3 regions of the Teredinibacter turnerae T7901 genome follow, and region 1 is predicted to be linked to each of the others. Evidence: riboswitches for the same ligand, from Rfam matches in the RefSeq annotation. Region 1 holds a riboswitch; each other region holds the start of a gene.

Region 1 (4,938 bases):
GGAACGGTAAGCGCGGGAAAATCCCGCACGATACGGTCGCGACTTGCATCCAGCGCCATAAGTGCAGCGCGATTAAGCAATTCCAGTTGCATACCGTACAAATCGCGAAATAACCCTGAGGTGGTAAACACCACGTCGCGACGCGGGTTGCCCTCAGCGCGTTCCTGCTGACGCAATCCGGTCACCAGCCCGCGGCTGTTCCATTGTGGCTCAACGCCGAGTAAATCGAGACCGAACGCAATCATAACCCCTTCGTCGCGCACCACATCCGATGCCCACAGTACCAGCGCCGTGCTTTTTTCTGCCGATTGCGGATTGTCTCGGCGCGCTTGCGCTGCCATTTCCTGGCCAAGCGCCCAGGCGGCACGACTGGGAATTAAACTGCTGTCGAGCGCAAAAAAGTTGCGCCCGGTTGGCAAGCTTTCCGGGCTGCGAATGGGGTCGTTGCCGGGGCCGGGTGAAATATAGCGGCCATTAAGCCCCGTCAGCAGCGCTTTCATTTCCGCCGCCGGAGACGCTTCCAACAGCGCTCGCCATTGTTTGTTTTCTGCAGTGGTCGTTGGCCCCATGGAATCAAGCATCATGGCTACCGCATTTTCCTGCCAGGGCTTTCCGAAGACATGTAGCCCTAGCGGCATAAACTTTTCTTGCAGATTTGTGAGGTAGTGGCCGATCTCGTGGACTAACATTTCATCGTCAACTTCGGCAAAGCCAATCCCCATGACCGCCAGTTCCGCCGACATGGATTGCGCCAGTTCATCGGTTAAATTCAACGCGACGATTTTTTGCCGGATTTGTTGAATCAACCGTTCACTCACCGCCGAGTCTTCGCTGCCATGTTGAGATTCGAAGCTCTCCACCAACTGCCGCAACTGCAAGAGTTCGTCGTATAAATCGGTGCGTTTCAGCGGTGGCGTTAAATGGTCCACCATGACCGCGAGGCCGCGGCGCTTTGCTTGAATTCCCTCACCAACACCATCGACGATATAAGGATAAATACCGGGGAGATCACCGGCAATAATGCGCGAGTAATCGTCCGGCCCGACCCCGACAGCGCGTCGCGGTAAAAATTCGTAGGTAGAGTGCCGCCCGAGGTGGATTAATGCATCAGCACGAAATTCAGATTTTAAGAAATGGTAAAACGCCAGGTACTGGTGCGGTGGCGGAAATGCCAGATTCGCGTGTAACAGCTCTTCGTTAATTTCCCAACCGCGCGGCGGCTGAGGGCCAACAAAAATATTGCCGAACCGAATTCCGGGCAACAAAATACGCTCGTCCACAACCATTACCTTGCCGGGCACGTCCCCCCAGCCACCCAACCCTTCTATTCCCGTTTGCCGCAACGCTTGAATATTGCTAAGCGCCTGCGGAAAGCACGACATTTTTTTACTGGCAAGCGCCGCTTCATAGCAGTGTTCGATATCGCCGAGCAAGGCCATCGCCCGCGAGCGCCCAGGATGATCCACCCCCTCCAATAAGTGACGCGTTTCTCCCACGGTTTGACTCAACAGCCCACGCCCCAAATCTGTCGCATTGTGCTCAATGGCATCAACCAGCTGTTGATGTAATAAGCCTAACGGCCCAAGACGCATTTCTTGCCGCAGCGTAGCCGGGAGTTGATTAAACCAGTCGCTGTATGCTGCAGGTGCCATGGTCGCGACCTCAGCAGCCATGGTGCGCAGCGTTTTGGCATCTCGTGGTAAATTTACGCCCTTGCGTTGTAACAGGTCGAGCAGCGCTTCAGGGGACTGCGGCAAGTCGCCCGTGGTGTAGCCTGCGCGTTTCATCTGTTGCAATATTTGCCACAGTGACGCAGGTACATCTAAATTATCTGCGCCGATATTGTGGCGACCCGGAGGATGGTTGTAATAAATAATCGCAACACGCTTTTCTTTATTGGGTGTGGTTTGCAATTTATGCCAGTTGCCAATGCGCTCCAGCAAAGCGTGAATACCGCTCTGTTCAGGTGTAATCGGATGAATTCGAATTCCACTTAAGGCATCGGTTGTAACATCGCCTGCGGTCGCAACAACCAGCGGTTGGCTCGCCCCCTGTAGCTCCGGCATCGCCACCTGGTAGTACACCTTCTCGCGCGCCAATCCATCCGCAGACAAGGCGTACTCCTGCTGGCTGCGATCACGCAGTTTAATCCCTTTCAGCACAGGTACATTTAAATTGCTAAATAATGCTGTTGCATCCAATCGACCCTCGCCGCCACCAACCACAAAATCCTGCAGCATAATTACCGCGCTCAGCTGGTGTTTTATTGGCAGTAATGCAGACAAAGCATCAACCCCGGCAGCCCCCCAATTAGCTACCGCAGCCACACACTGGTGATTTAACGTGTTCACTGCCTGCTCGCAAATGGCTGACAACACGTGCGAATCCGCCTCGCGCGCACCACCGGCATGATCAATTACCGCAATCACAGGTTGGCTACCCACCGTGGGAAAGTCCGCGCGATAACCGCCATTATGGAACCAGCGAACCGGCGCCAGATTTTCTGGTGCCGCTACTTCTACCGCTGCGCCAGCCAAGTTGCGGTAGAGGTAAGAAATAAGTGCCGTGGTATTTTTGGCCCCGCCTACCTGCCAGTAAGCACGTGCTTCCAACCACGCGCGCTGCGCAGGATACTGCGCGCGCATATTCTTAAGCCAGGCGGTAACGTCGCCTTCCGGACTGGATTTCGCGAGCGTAGCTAGCAAGGTGGTATTTGTCGTTATAGCTGAAGTTGGGGTTGCAGTTGCGCTCGTTGCGGATTCTGCAACCCGTCGCGAGCCTGCACCCGTAGCGAAGAGCGCCCGTTGCTGAATTTGGCTAAACGCCACCAGGCGGTGGTCGCTGCTGACAATTAACTGGTTCAGCGAACCCCGGGCAAAATAAGGCGAGAGTTGGGCCACACTGCCACCATAAAGCCCGGTGGCAAAAATGCCGTTTGCCGAACGAAACAATGCATCCAGCTCACTCGCGGTATATTCGCGCAACTGCTCGTCGGTGCGCGCCTGTACCGCCAGCGCCGGGTGTGATTTTCGAAACAAACGGACAGCTTCCGCCAGCGTTTGGGCATTGCGTTGTGAGGAGATCAACAATAAATAATCCGCGCTTGCGGCTTGCGTGCAGCACGCCCCGACCAGCAGCCACACAAAACACACCCATACCGATACTTTCATTTAACAACTTCACCTTAGCCGCAACAAACGGCTGGGAATTCTGGCATCGCAGCCAGGAGACGAGTGGAAATATCGGGAGATAGGTGCGCTGTGCGCGGCGAGCAAGCCCGGTCAATTTGCAGGAAGCACCCACTGGGCAGATAAAATCCTCGCTTGATGCAGTCCCCGACATCAAATAAGTGATCTCTGCTATGGCAGGTCTACTGGCTCTCAGTTTTTGAACGGATTTGAGCAATCGCGTTCAACGCAGGTCTCGCCTTCCCGGCCGAAGGCCAGTGGCTATGAGACACGCTCACTGCATACAGTTGCGGGGACAGCTCCAGTGTATCTGGCATATTGGAATTCATTCCACCAGACCCTGGCATTCCCTCAAGTGTTTGCGTTGCTGTTGCGGTTAAATAATAAAACCGGCGGACAGTTCAGATATAAACACTTGCCCATACGGGGACATAACGAGAAAGGCGGTGATTCTATACCAATGCCGGGCCGGCAGCTATCGCGGAATGTGATGGCGGCTTCCAACCGTGTCGGAACCGCCAGTTCACCCGCAAAAATATCAGCGGGAGAGGGTGGGAGATTTTGCAGCTACTTAAGTATTTTCAAAACTGGAATTCTAGCGATCAAGCTTAACCACAGCCGTCATTTGTTCATCGCCAAAACCTGCTGCAATTGCGGCGTCGAAGGTCTGCTTTACTTGCGAAATAACGGCGGCATTGGGGCTGGAACGTTGAAAATAGTCGAGATCTTTCGCCACCAGTTCGACCGGAAACAAGGGTGCGAAATTACTGTTGGCCATACTCTGCCCCGCCAGGTTGGCTGCGGGGCTAAACACAGGACTGCTGGCCATCATTTCCAGCGCGCCCGGTACCGGCAGGTCTTGCGCTTGCAAGAACTTGCACAATTCAGCCATGGTCGCCACCTGAGTAGCCAGCATGGCATTAACCGCAAGCTTAATCGCCGCACCACTGCCGAGAGGGCCTGCATGGTGCACAGCGCTGCCCATTGTGTTGAGTAACGGGGTAACTTTAGCTACAGCGTCATTATCGCCACCCGCGAAAAATACCAGCGTCGCCGCTTCTGCCTGCGGGCGGGAACCGGATAAAGGGGCATCTACCAGCGCTCTCCCCTGTACACGAAACGCCTGCGCCAGGGTTTGCAAACCGGCGAGAGAAAGGGTCGAGCATTCAACAGCCACACTGCCCGCACCCATACCGTGGATCGCACCACTGGCTTCGTCGAGCCACACCGCTTGACTGGCCTCATCGTCACGCACCATGGAAAACACAACGTCTTTCCCCGCTGCTGCCGCCTTCGGCGATTCTGCTTTCGCCGCACCTTTCTCCACCAATACCGCCATTTTTTCGGATGTGCGATTCCAAACGGTGACATCATGCCCGGCATTCAACAGGTGCTCGACCATACGCACCCCCATCGCTCCCAAGCCTAAAAATGCAATCTTCATCGTTAAGTTTTCTCCAATTTTCACAACACTGGTTTTAAATTTAGTCGGCAATAAACATTATAAGATCATCCGCTCTATCGCCGGTTTATACCAGAATTAATCGTCATTCAAGCCAAGGTTAGCGCGCAGCGCGTCAGTTCCGTGTAAAACGCGGGGCCATATTTAGTCCCAGCAATAAAAGCCCGCCGTGTAATTCAGAATTTGCGCGTGCAAACTTCTGGAACTGGCCCTGCCCGCAATACCGTAGACAACCATCAAAGGGATAAGATGCTCCTCGCGCGGGTGGCAGAAACGTGCGAAGGGTGC
Region 2 (4,938 bases), 990 kb from region 1:
TCACCTATGCGAACAATGGCTTTGTACGTGTTGTGTACCTGGTGTTCGCGAAAATTCAGGTGGTCTATTTACTGGCGATCATTGCCGCAATTGTCATTACCAGCCGCAAACAATGGTGGGTTTCACGCCGCAAAGCCTTATTTTTGTTACTCACTTTGCTTATTGGCCCCGGCATACTGGTTAATCTGCTATTAAAAGATAATACGGTCGGCCGCCCTCGCCCCCAGCACGTCGTGCAATTCGGTGGAGAAATGACCTTCGCCCCCACTTTTCACTACTCCGGTGAGTGCGCAAAAAACTGTTCGTTCGTGAGCGGCCACGCCGCCATTGCGTTTTATTTAATGGCCTTGGCCTGGGTCAGACAAAAGCGAGTCTGGTTGGTGTACGGCGCAGCACTGGGCGCACTCGTCGGCTTTGTGCGTATACTGCAGGGCGGGCATTTTTTAAGTGACGTGATATTTGCAGGCTGGGTAACCTATTTTACCTGCGTAGTGTGTGCCTACGCGTTTAAGCTCCCACTCGCCCCGCCACAAACCGAATCCAACACAGGCAACCCGGAAAGCTAGCGCTGCCCTGGAATGCCGGAGCCTTGTTGCAACGCATAGAACCAGGCATCGCCCTGCTCTTTTAGCAAATGCACCCTCGCCTGAAACAACTGCTCGATTAACTCAGCGGTAAGCACACTGTGAGGTGCGCCCTGAGCGACAATTTCACCACACTGCATGGCGATAATGTCATCGGAAAAATTCGCCGCTAAGTTTATGTCGTGCATTACCATTAAAACGGTGACCCCCTGGGCTGCAAACGACTGAACCAGATGCATCAGTTGTTGCTGGTGGCCCAGATCCAAAAATGCGGTAGGTTCGTCCAACAGTAGCACGCGGGGCAACGCAGTATCTTCCTGCCGCCAAATTTGCGCCAGCACTCGAGCGATCTGTACCCGCTGCTTTTCACCGCCAGACAACGCGGTATAGAGACGATGCTTGAGGTAAGTGATGTCCAGTGCGCTGATTGCTTCGTTAACTATTGTGGAATCCAGTACCCGACCAGTTTCATGCGGCGTACGGCTCAATCCCACCACCTCAGCAACTGTAAACGGAAAGTTGAGCTGACTGTTTTGCGGCAATACTGCCAGCGAACGAGCAATCTGTAGCGGCGCAACCTGATCGAGCAGCTTCTCACCTAAATAAACATTGCCGCAAGTACGCGGAACTTCTCGCACAATACTTTTCAACAAGGTGGATTTGCCAGCCCCGTTGGCACCGACAATGGAATAAACACAACCCGCACGCAAGCTGAGATTGATGTCCCGCAACAGCGGCACATTCGCCAGCGAGACTTGCAACTGTTCGATACGCAAACTGCTCATAGCCAACCTCTCATAACCAACCGCTCATAACAGAGCCAGCCGTCTGCGCTGATACAGCATAGAGATAAACACCGGTGCGCCGATAAACGCCGTTACCAGGCCAACAGGCAGTTCGGTGGGAGCAATTAACCAGCGCGCCAGCGCATCAGCCAGTACCAATAGCATGGCGCCGACACAAGCCGTGAGCGGAATCATATAGCGGTGGTTTGGGCCAACCATAATGCGCACGAGATGCGGTACCACCAAACCTATAAACGCTATGGTACCTGCGAGGGCAACCGACAGCCCAACACCCGCAGCCACGCACACCACCACCAGCTTTTTAAGGCGGGTTGCGTCAATACCTAAATGCCGGGCCTCGGATTCGCCCAGCAAAAACACATTGAGCGCATTTTGTTGCCGGTACAGCACCGTAAAGATAATCAGGAATATCACAAGCACGGTGCAGGCACTCAAATAGTTTGCGCCCTCGAGCCCGCCCATACGCCACAAACTAATGCGGCGCAGCATGTCGTTGTCGGCAAAGAATTCCAGCAGGCTGGTGATACTTCCAGCCAGAAAGGTCAACGCAATCCCCACCAACAGCATGGTAGACACACTGGTCCCGGCCGCCGAGGTCGACATTCGGTATACAAACCCCACCACCAGCAGGCTGCCGCAGAATGCACCGGCGGTTACCACCGAAATTCCCATCAAATTAAACGCCGACTGGCTGAACAACACAATTGCAATACTGGCTCCGGCGGCGGCACCGGAACTGATACCGATTAGCGATGGGTCGGCCAGGGGGTTGCGAAACAAGCCCTGCGTAACGGTGCCGGAAATCGCCAGCAACGCGCCGACGCCCAGTGCCAGTAAAATGCGCGGCAGCCGCAACTGCTCAAGAATAAGCTGATGTTGAAAGGCCAAATTGCCCTGAGGCCAGTGCACTAACGCAGACAGCGGTATATCCACCGCGCCGATGGTCAGCGCCAGAATCGCAACAAGCACCACCAGTAATAGTGAAACAGCCAGCAGGCGCCACCAATACCGCTGTAGAAATTGCGCCGAGAACAGCACTAAAAATCGACACCTTTACGGGCTTTAATGCCTGCTTTGAAGGCGTGCTTAATATCTTTGACTTCAGATACCGTATCCATCACATCGCGCAGAGCGCTGCCGCCACCGCGCCCGGTAACCACGACGCTTTGCGCAACGGGTCGCGCAGTGATAGCACTTAATACGGTAGACTCATCAAGATAGTCGTAGGCAAGCATATACGTGAGTTCATCCAGCACGACCAGGTCCAGGCGTTCATCCGCCAACATACGCGCGGCTTCGGCCCAGGTTTTTTCGGCCGCCGCTATATCCCCGCTTCGATCTTGCGTGTTCCAGGTAAACCCGGTGCCCATCTGATAGAAATCCACCTGCGGACACTTTTCGCGCAAATAGATTTCTTCACCAGAAAGCTGTTTGCCTTTAATAAACTGCACCACGCCCACGCTCTGACCATAGCCCAACGCACGCATCACCATCCCGAAGGCGGAACTGGATTTGCCCTTGCCATTACCGGTCAGCAGCACCGCAACACCGCGCTCTTCATCCGCACGCGCGATATTCGCATCGACTTTAGCTTTTTGTTTTGCCATCGCCTCTGCGTGACGTTCGTCTTTTGTACTCATATTAACTGGGTGCTCACAAATCTGGGGCCGGAGAAAAATCCGATGGGAACAGCACAGGCACACAGCCTGGTTAGCGGGAGGAGAAAAGGAAATTTGCAGGATGGCCCTAAAACATTCCTGAAAGGCAGCCCTCCGCGCCTTTACTGAACTCATGTGGGAGTATCGAAGCGGTTTCAGGCTGGTATCGGGCTTAGTGTGACGACGGGCGTAACACTTTACCGTTGCGGGGGCAGCGCTGGCTTTCCAGCTTCCCATTTATCACCGGAGTGACCTGAAATCCTGGGGGACTGTAGGCACCAGTAACGCAAAAGTCAACGGTTGCGACTAGCGGATGCGTTCATACCCGTCGTAGAGGTTATTAAAACGCTGCATGCCCTCGGCTTCGAACAACGCCATATCCCAAGGCGTTTCGAGGGCATACTGGCGACCGTAGGCATTGGCCAAATAGACCATGCCTTGCACCACGCTGCCATCGGTGAGAACAACATCCACGCTGATGCGGTCGTAAAAGTCGCCTTCAAAGGCGTCAAGTCGCGCCAGGTCATCCGGGGTGATATTGCGATAGAGCACGCCCTCAACCACCGACGAGGTGCCCGCTGGCACCAGCATAGGATAGGGTTCGTCGCGCACACCAACACGCTCATAGCCGTAAATTGTTGCTGCGTTATGTTCGTAGTGATATTGAACAATTCGCTGCCACACTGGGGGATACATTAATGAGCCATAGGTGAAAACGTTCATGCGCCCTCCTTGAGTTCGTGGATTTTGTCGCGTATCGCTGCTGCTTTTTCGAATTCCAGATTTTTCGCGGCTTCAAGCATGTCTTTTTCAAGATCGGCGATGTGATGCCACACATCTTTCCCTGCCGGTACGTCAGTTGCGTAGCTGGCGGCCTTCTCGGCAACTTTCCGCTTGCTGCCAGGGCGCGCGCCCGGTGCCCGTGCACCTTCCATGATATCGGCAATGCTTTTAACGATACCTTTCGGGGTGATGCCATTCGCTTCGTTAAAGGCGATTTGTTTCTCGCGCCGACGGTTGGTTTCGTCCATGGCACGCTGCATGGAACCCGTGATGTTATCTGCGTAGAGAATAGCACGGCCTTTCACATTTCGCGCGGCGCGGCCAATGGTCTGGATCAGAGAGCGGTCTGACCGCAGGAAGCCTTCCTTGTCTGCGTCGAAAATCGCGACCAAGGAGACCTCCGGCATATCCAGGCCTTCCCGCAGAAGGTTAATACCGACCAGTACGTCAAACTCACCCAGTCGCAGATCGCGGATAATTTCCACCCGTTCAACGGTATCGATATCCGAGTGCAGATAGCGCACCCGCACACCGTGCTCCATCAAAAATTCAGTGAGGTCTTCTGCCATGCGCTTGGTCAGCACGGTAATCAGCACGCGATCTTTGGCTTTAACACGCTTGCGGATTTCTGACAGACAATCATCCACCTGAGTGCCCGCCGGACGAACTTCGATTTCCGGGTCCACCAATCCGGTTGGGCGCACGACCTGCTCCACGATTTGCCCCTGGTGCTCGGCTTCATAGTTGCCGGGTGTCGCCGATACAAAAACCATTTGCGGCGCTAGCTGTTCCCATTCATCGAACCGCATAGGGCGATTATCCAATGCCGACGGCAAACGGAAACCGTACTCCACCAATGTTTCTTTCCGCGACCGGTCGCCTTTGTACATACCTCCAATCTGCGGCACAGTTACGTGCGATTCATCAATCACCAGCAGCGAGTTTTTGGGTAAATAGTCAAACAGCGTGGGAGGCGGCATTCCGGCAGCGCGGCCAGAGAGATAGCGCGAGTAGTTTTCGATACCGTTGCAATAACCCAGCTCGCGCATCATCTCCATATCGTATTTGGTGCGTTGCTCAAGGCGTTGCGCTTCCACCAGTTTATCC
Region 3 (4,938 bases), 330 kb from region 1:
TACCGAGCACGGTGTTATCGGCATTGAGACAGCCTTCACGGCGATGATCGTTCCATAAAAAGGGCTGTTCCGCGGTTTCAGTCAGGCGCGATTCGCCCTGGTGAATTTCGTAACCCGCGACCGTTGCCGTCTCGCCAGCCAGGGTCAGCGCACCATCAATGTTGCGCAGTTGCTTTGCCTGCTCGAGTACCGTGTCCAAAGGCAGATACCCGAACCCGGCGGAATCACCGGGTTCACCTTCCAAACCGTGCGGATCGCGCAGGGTGTGGCCGAGCATTTGATATCCGCCACATACGCCGAGTATTTTGCCGCCGTAGCGCAGGTGCCGTTGCAGGTGTTTATCCCAGCCGGAATTGCGCAGCGCGGCAAGATCACCGCGCACGTTTTTGCTGCCGGGCAAAATAATCAGATCCGCCTGAACGCGCGTTTCGGCGAGGGCGACAAACTCCAGATTAACGTCGGGGTGGTGGCGCAGGCTGTCAAAATCGGTATGGTTGGAAATGTGCGGCAGCACGGGCACCACGACGCGAAAATGACCGGAGTGGTTTGGCTGTTCGCGATTAATGGCATCCTCTGCTTCGAGGTGAAAATTGTGCAGCCAGGGAATAACGCCAAATACCGGCTTGCCGGTTTTCTCTTCGAGCCAGTCGAGTCCGGGTTGCAGCAGAGCGAGATCGCCGCGAAAGCGGTTGATCACAAAGCCTTTAATACGCTTGCGTTCGGAGGGCGAGAGCAGTTCGAGCGTACCGACAATGTGGGCGAAAACACCGCCGGGATTAATGTCGGCGATCAGCACGACCGGGCAATCGACCGCTTCGGCAAAGCCCATATTGGCGATATCGCCCTGGCGGAGATTGATTTCCGCCGGGCTGCCCGCGCCTTCGGTAATTACGCTGTCGTACTGGCTGCACAACCGCTGGTAACTCGCTAAAACTTTTGCCAACGCCTCGGGTTTGTAACGGTGGAAATTCTGTGCCGTCATATTGCCCTGGACTTTGCCCTGAATAATGATCTGGGCTCCGGTATCGCTGGCGGGTTTTATCAGCACCGGGTTCATATCCACCGTGGGTGCAATACCGCAGGCTTGGGCCTGCACGGCCTGAGCGCGGCCAATTTCACCACCGTCTGCAGTGACGGCGCTGTTCAAAGCCATATTCTGCGGTTTAAACGGGGCGACCGCATGGCCTCGGCGCAACAACACCCGGCACAGGCCTGCAACCAGTGTGCTCTTGCCCGCGTCCGAGGTGGTGCCCTGAACCATGAGTTTTGTCATTGTGTGTACCCGGCGTGTTCAACGTTAGAAGCAAGCGCGACAGCGCGGGCGAAAATCGCTGCCCGGCCTGTCGCACAGTGAGTTGCCAACAACGGCAGCGGTTTAGAAGTCGAATTGCACCCCTGCAGAGACCGTGCGCCCGGCGTTGTTATAGCCGCCCGCGAGGGCGTAGTCTTCATCGGTAATGTTGTCTAACCGCAGCGAGAACAGAAGCTGATTCCAGCTGTAATTGGCACTGGCGGACAGCAGGTTGTAGTCGTCCAGCGAAGCGCCGTCGATGTCATCCGCGTTGCGCGCGTCGTACAGGTTAACCAGCAGGTGCAGGGCGTTGTCCATCCCGTTTACACGTACACCGAGGTTGCTGGTGTTTTGCGGACGGCGTGGGCGCGGTTCACCGGCACGGTCTTCTGTGGTGTTATAGGTGGTGTTGAACACCAGGCTCAGGTGCGAGTTAATGGCGTAATCGGTGGTGAATTCCACGCCTTTTGAGGTGCTTTCGCCTTCCGCCTGCAAGTAGCCGCTGTAACCAATCAGGTCGAAATAAATTTCATCTTCGACTTTTTGCGAGAACAGCGTAATTCCCAGGTTGATTGATTGCTCGCCACTGAGCTGACGGTAGTAGTCGAGCCCGAGGTCCAGGCCTTCGCTGGATTCCGGGTCCAACGCCAGGTTGGCTGCCGCGCCCGACGCCCAGGGGCCATTGTTATAGGCTATTTCCGAAAGTGCCGGGGCGCGGAACCCGCTGCCCGCACTGGCGCGCAGTTTTAACGTGCTCTCATCGTTTTGCACGGGCAACCACGCGGTGGTTACCCGGTAGCTGTTGTAGGTGCCGAAGTCTTCGTTGTCGTCATTGCGCAGGCCCGCAGTGACATAAACGCTGTCTTGCAGGTTGGCCTGCAACTCCGCAAATATGCCCAGCTGGGTGCGCGATTGCTTCGGATCGGCATCCACGGCGTCGATGATTTCCTCTTTGTTATCCGCTCCCCACACGGCGGTGAGGTGTTTGCTCAGGGGGTAAGATCCCAGATATTCCAGTTTCTTGAGCTTGCCGCGGCTGCCGTAGCTGCTTTCCCCGTTGCTGAAAAATTCCCGCTTCACGTTGGTCTGTGCGTAGGCCAGTGACTGACGGGTTTGCTCCCCGCTATAGGCCAAGGATACTCGGCCGACGGATTGGGTGAACTCGCTGTCGCTGTCCGGAGTAACGGTTTGGCTGCTGGATGAATACGCATCGTACTCGTTTTCTGCATGGGTTCTGCGCAGTACAACTTGCGCGCGCAGCTTGTCGGTGATGTTCACACCGCCGCGCGTATGGACGGTTAAATTGTCGTAGCCGTCTTCCTCACCACTCGTGTCGTAGGTCATTGCATTGAAGCCGTCGCTGTGCAACGCGGTGACCGAGGCGAAACCATCCATACGGCTGTTGCCTGCACTCAATGAGGCATTCAGATTCTGCGTGTTGTAGCTGCCAATATCTGCTGCCAACCGGCCTTCAAAACCTTCTTGTGTTGTGCGGGTGAAAATATTGATTACACCTCCGGCGTCTGCGCCGTAGACAAAGCCCTGCGGCCCGCGGAGAATTTCAACGCGCTCCACATCGCTGTTCATGTTCAAGTGCTCCACGTGGGTCATGCTCTGAGTGCCGGTAGGGTCGGACATTTCTACACCATCTACCATTATCAGTGTGCGATAACCTTCTTCACCGCGAATACTTACTGACGATATCTTGCCGAGGCCGCCGCTGTTTGTGCTGCTAATACCCGGTTGATTGCGCAGCAATTCGTTTAATGTCGTTGCTGCTTGCAGTTGAATATCCTGCTCGGTAATTACTGAAACCGAGGCGCCCACTTCGCGCAGTGGTGTTGGCAGGCGAGATGCGGTAACCACCACTTCTTCAAGGGCGTCACTGGCGGTGGCGGGGTTGGTTAACAGGGCAATCGCAGCCGCGAGGCTGGAGAGAGTAAAACGCGTTGTCATGAGATCCTCATTGGTGAATGAGGGAGGAATTCCGGGGATGAGTCGTAACCCAGGCGTAGCGCGAAGATTAGTGTCATTCCAGGATGGCAGCCCTCCGCTCCATCGTTGAAAGTGTGATCGTCAGGCTGGTATCGGGCTGATGCGTGCTATCCCTTGATAGCACCGCATTTACCGTTGCGGGGGCAGCGCCGGATTTACACCGGACTTCCCAGTTAAGCCATGCGGCGAGCGATAGTTGATGACTTTGTCGCTGCGTATGCCTGGCTGTCGTTTTCGCGTATGGCAGCGAAAACACCTGAAACCGGGCGCGACTTTAGGTAGCGGGGGAGGGCTTGTCAATAGCGCAGGTGAAATACTGTTTCGGATTTTTATCCACCGGCACAGAGGTGTGGGGTTCGATCTGACTGAAGCTGTTGGAGCATCAACCCCGCTTGATTATCTCATGAACAAAATTAGTTTCTATATATGCGGCGCCGTCGACCGCCCAGCGCTGGGCTTCCTGGTGGGTGTTGATGTTGTAGATAAACCACTGCCATGCGCCTTGCCAGAGATCGCCTTCAATAAAGTTAAGCGGTTCGGCGATAAGCAGATCCGGCTGTAAATCGCGGGCTTTGTGCAAGGTTTCTGCGGAGGTATCTGGCAGGCACCAACCAATTGGCAGGTTGCAGGTATTCTTGGCCAGCACCAGTAAATCGTAATCGAAGGAAATTATACGTCGCCGTTCGCCTAATACGTCCGATGCCAGCAATACTTTTTCCAGAAACTGGTTAGGGCCAATGCGCGGCAGACAGTCTTCTTTTATTTCAATGAAAAACTCCACGGAATAACTTGCCAGCGCCTGGCTCAGGTCCGCGAGGCTTTGTATCGGCAGAGGCGAAAAGGATTCGCGAAACTGTTGTGGGTAGTGACACGATATATTTTGCAGTTCGGCAAAGTCTAATTCTTTTAATGCACCTATTGCGGTGGTTGTGCGTTCGAGCGTGTCGTCGTGAAAAACCACAGGAATGCCGTCTCGGCTCATTTGAATGTCGAACTCCACGGCTTCGACACCAGCCTCTATAGCAGCGATAAATCCCGGTAGCGTATTTTCAGGGAAGCGGGACGGATAGCCTCGGTGGCCAACCGTTTTCCAATCGGGTTTAGACATAACGAATTCCGCGTTTTATTACTGAGATCGCGACAGGCGTCGCTTCATTTCATTTTAGTGCTTTTTATTTAACTCTGCGCTATGCCCCCATTTGATTTTTTTAACCCATCCCACTGACCAAAAGGTCGCATGCATCGAAATTCTGCACTCCAACAAAGCGTTGCACGTGTCATTCGGCAACTATGATTCAGTAGCGCAAAAAGCCGAGATTGTTGTTTGGCGTGAAAAGCAGAATGACATTCATGATCCTCGCGCCAAACGGTCAAGTGCTGTGCGCTAAACATTTTCTAAGTTTTGATTCGTTCACAAATTTTTACAATTAGCTCACGTAACGACTTCGTTCCTGCAGTTTTGCATACGGTTCTTGCACTGGCGCGAAGGCAACTCAAACGTTTGTTTTGCAAACAAAATTAATGTTGAGAGGATTCTATGTTCGTAAGTCGAAAACTACGAAGTATGTTGTCTGGTGCTCGAAAAATATCAGCTTTGGCTTTGAGCACCACTTTGCTTGGTGTGCCAGTGTTGGCTGTTGCAGCACAAACGG

Evidence for each region. Region 1 has a riboswitch for cobalamin ahead of TERTU_RS14730 (cobaltochelatase subunit CobN). Riboswitches for the same ligand answer to the same signal wherever they lie in the genome.
Region 2: it holds a riboswitch for cobalamin, as region 1 does, so the genes downstream of both, cobO (cob(I)yrinic acid a,c-diamide adenosyltransferase) here and TERTU_RS14730 (cobaltochelatase subunit CobN) in region 1, are expected to answer to the same signal.
Region 3: it holds a riboswitch for cobalamin, as region 1 does, so the genes downstream of both, TERTU_RS16015 (TonB-dependent receptor plug domain-containing protein) here and TERTU_RS14730 (cobaltochelatase subunit CobN) in region 1, are expected to answer to the same signal.

The regions. Positions count from the first base shown of each region.
Region 1 covers NC_012997.1:3,676,459-3,681,396, forward strand. Annotated here, with positions in the region: gene TERTU_RS14730 (cobaltochelatase subunit CobN) at 1-3,170, opposite strand, end outside; cobalamin riboswitch at 3,347-3,597, opposite strand; gene TERTU_RS14735 (NAD(P)-dependent oxidoreductase) at 3,784-4,632, opposite strand; gene TERTU_RS14740 (DODA-type extradiol aromatic ring-opening family dioxygenase) at 4,795-4,938, opposite strand, start outside.
Region 2 covers NC_012997.1:2,689,260-2,694,197, forward strand. Annotated here, with positions in the region: gene TERTU_RS10690 (phosphatase PAP2 family protein) at 1-566, shown strand, start outside; gene TERTU_RS10695 (heme ABC transporter ATP-binding protein) at 563-1,369, opposite strand; gene TERTU_RS10700 (FecCD family ABC transporter permease) at 1,394-2,428, opposite strand; gene cobO (cob(I)yrinic acid a,c-diamide adenosyltransferase) at 2,428-3,030, opposite strand; cobalamin riboswitch at 3,190-3,320, opposite strand; gene TERTU_RS10710 (gamma-glutamylcyclotransferase family protein) at 3,355-3,771, opposite strand; gene uvrB (excinuclease ABC subunit UvrB) at 3,768-4,938, opposite strand, start outside.
Region 3 covers NC_012997.1:4,009,608-4,014,545, reverse strand. Annotated here, with positions in the region: gene TERTU_RS16020 (cobyric acid synthase) at 1-1,273, opposite strand, end outside; gene TERTU_RS16015 (TonB-dependent receptor plug domain-containing protein) at 1,376-3,247, opposite strand; cobalamin riboswitch at 3,354-3,495, opposite strand; gene TERTU_RS16010 (glycerophosphodiester phosphodiesterase family protein) at 3,669-4,394, opposite strand; gene TERTU_RS16000 (S8 family serine peptidase) at 4,851-4,938, shown strand, end outside.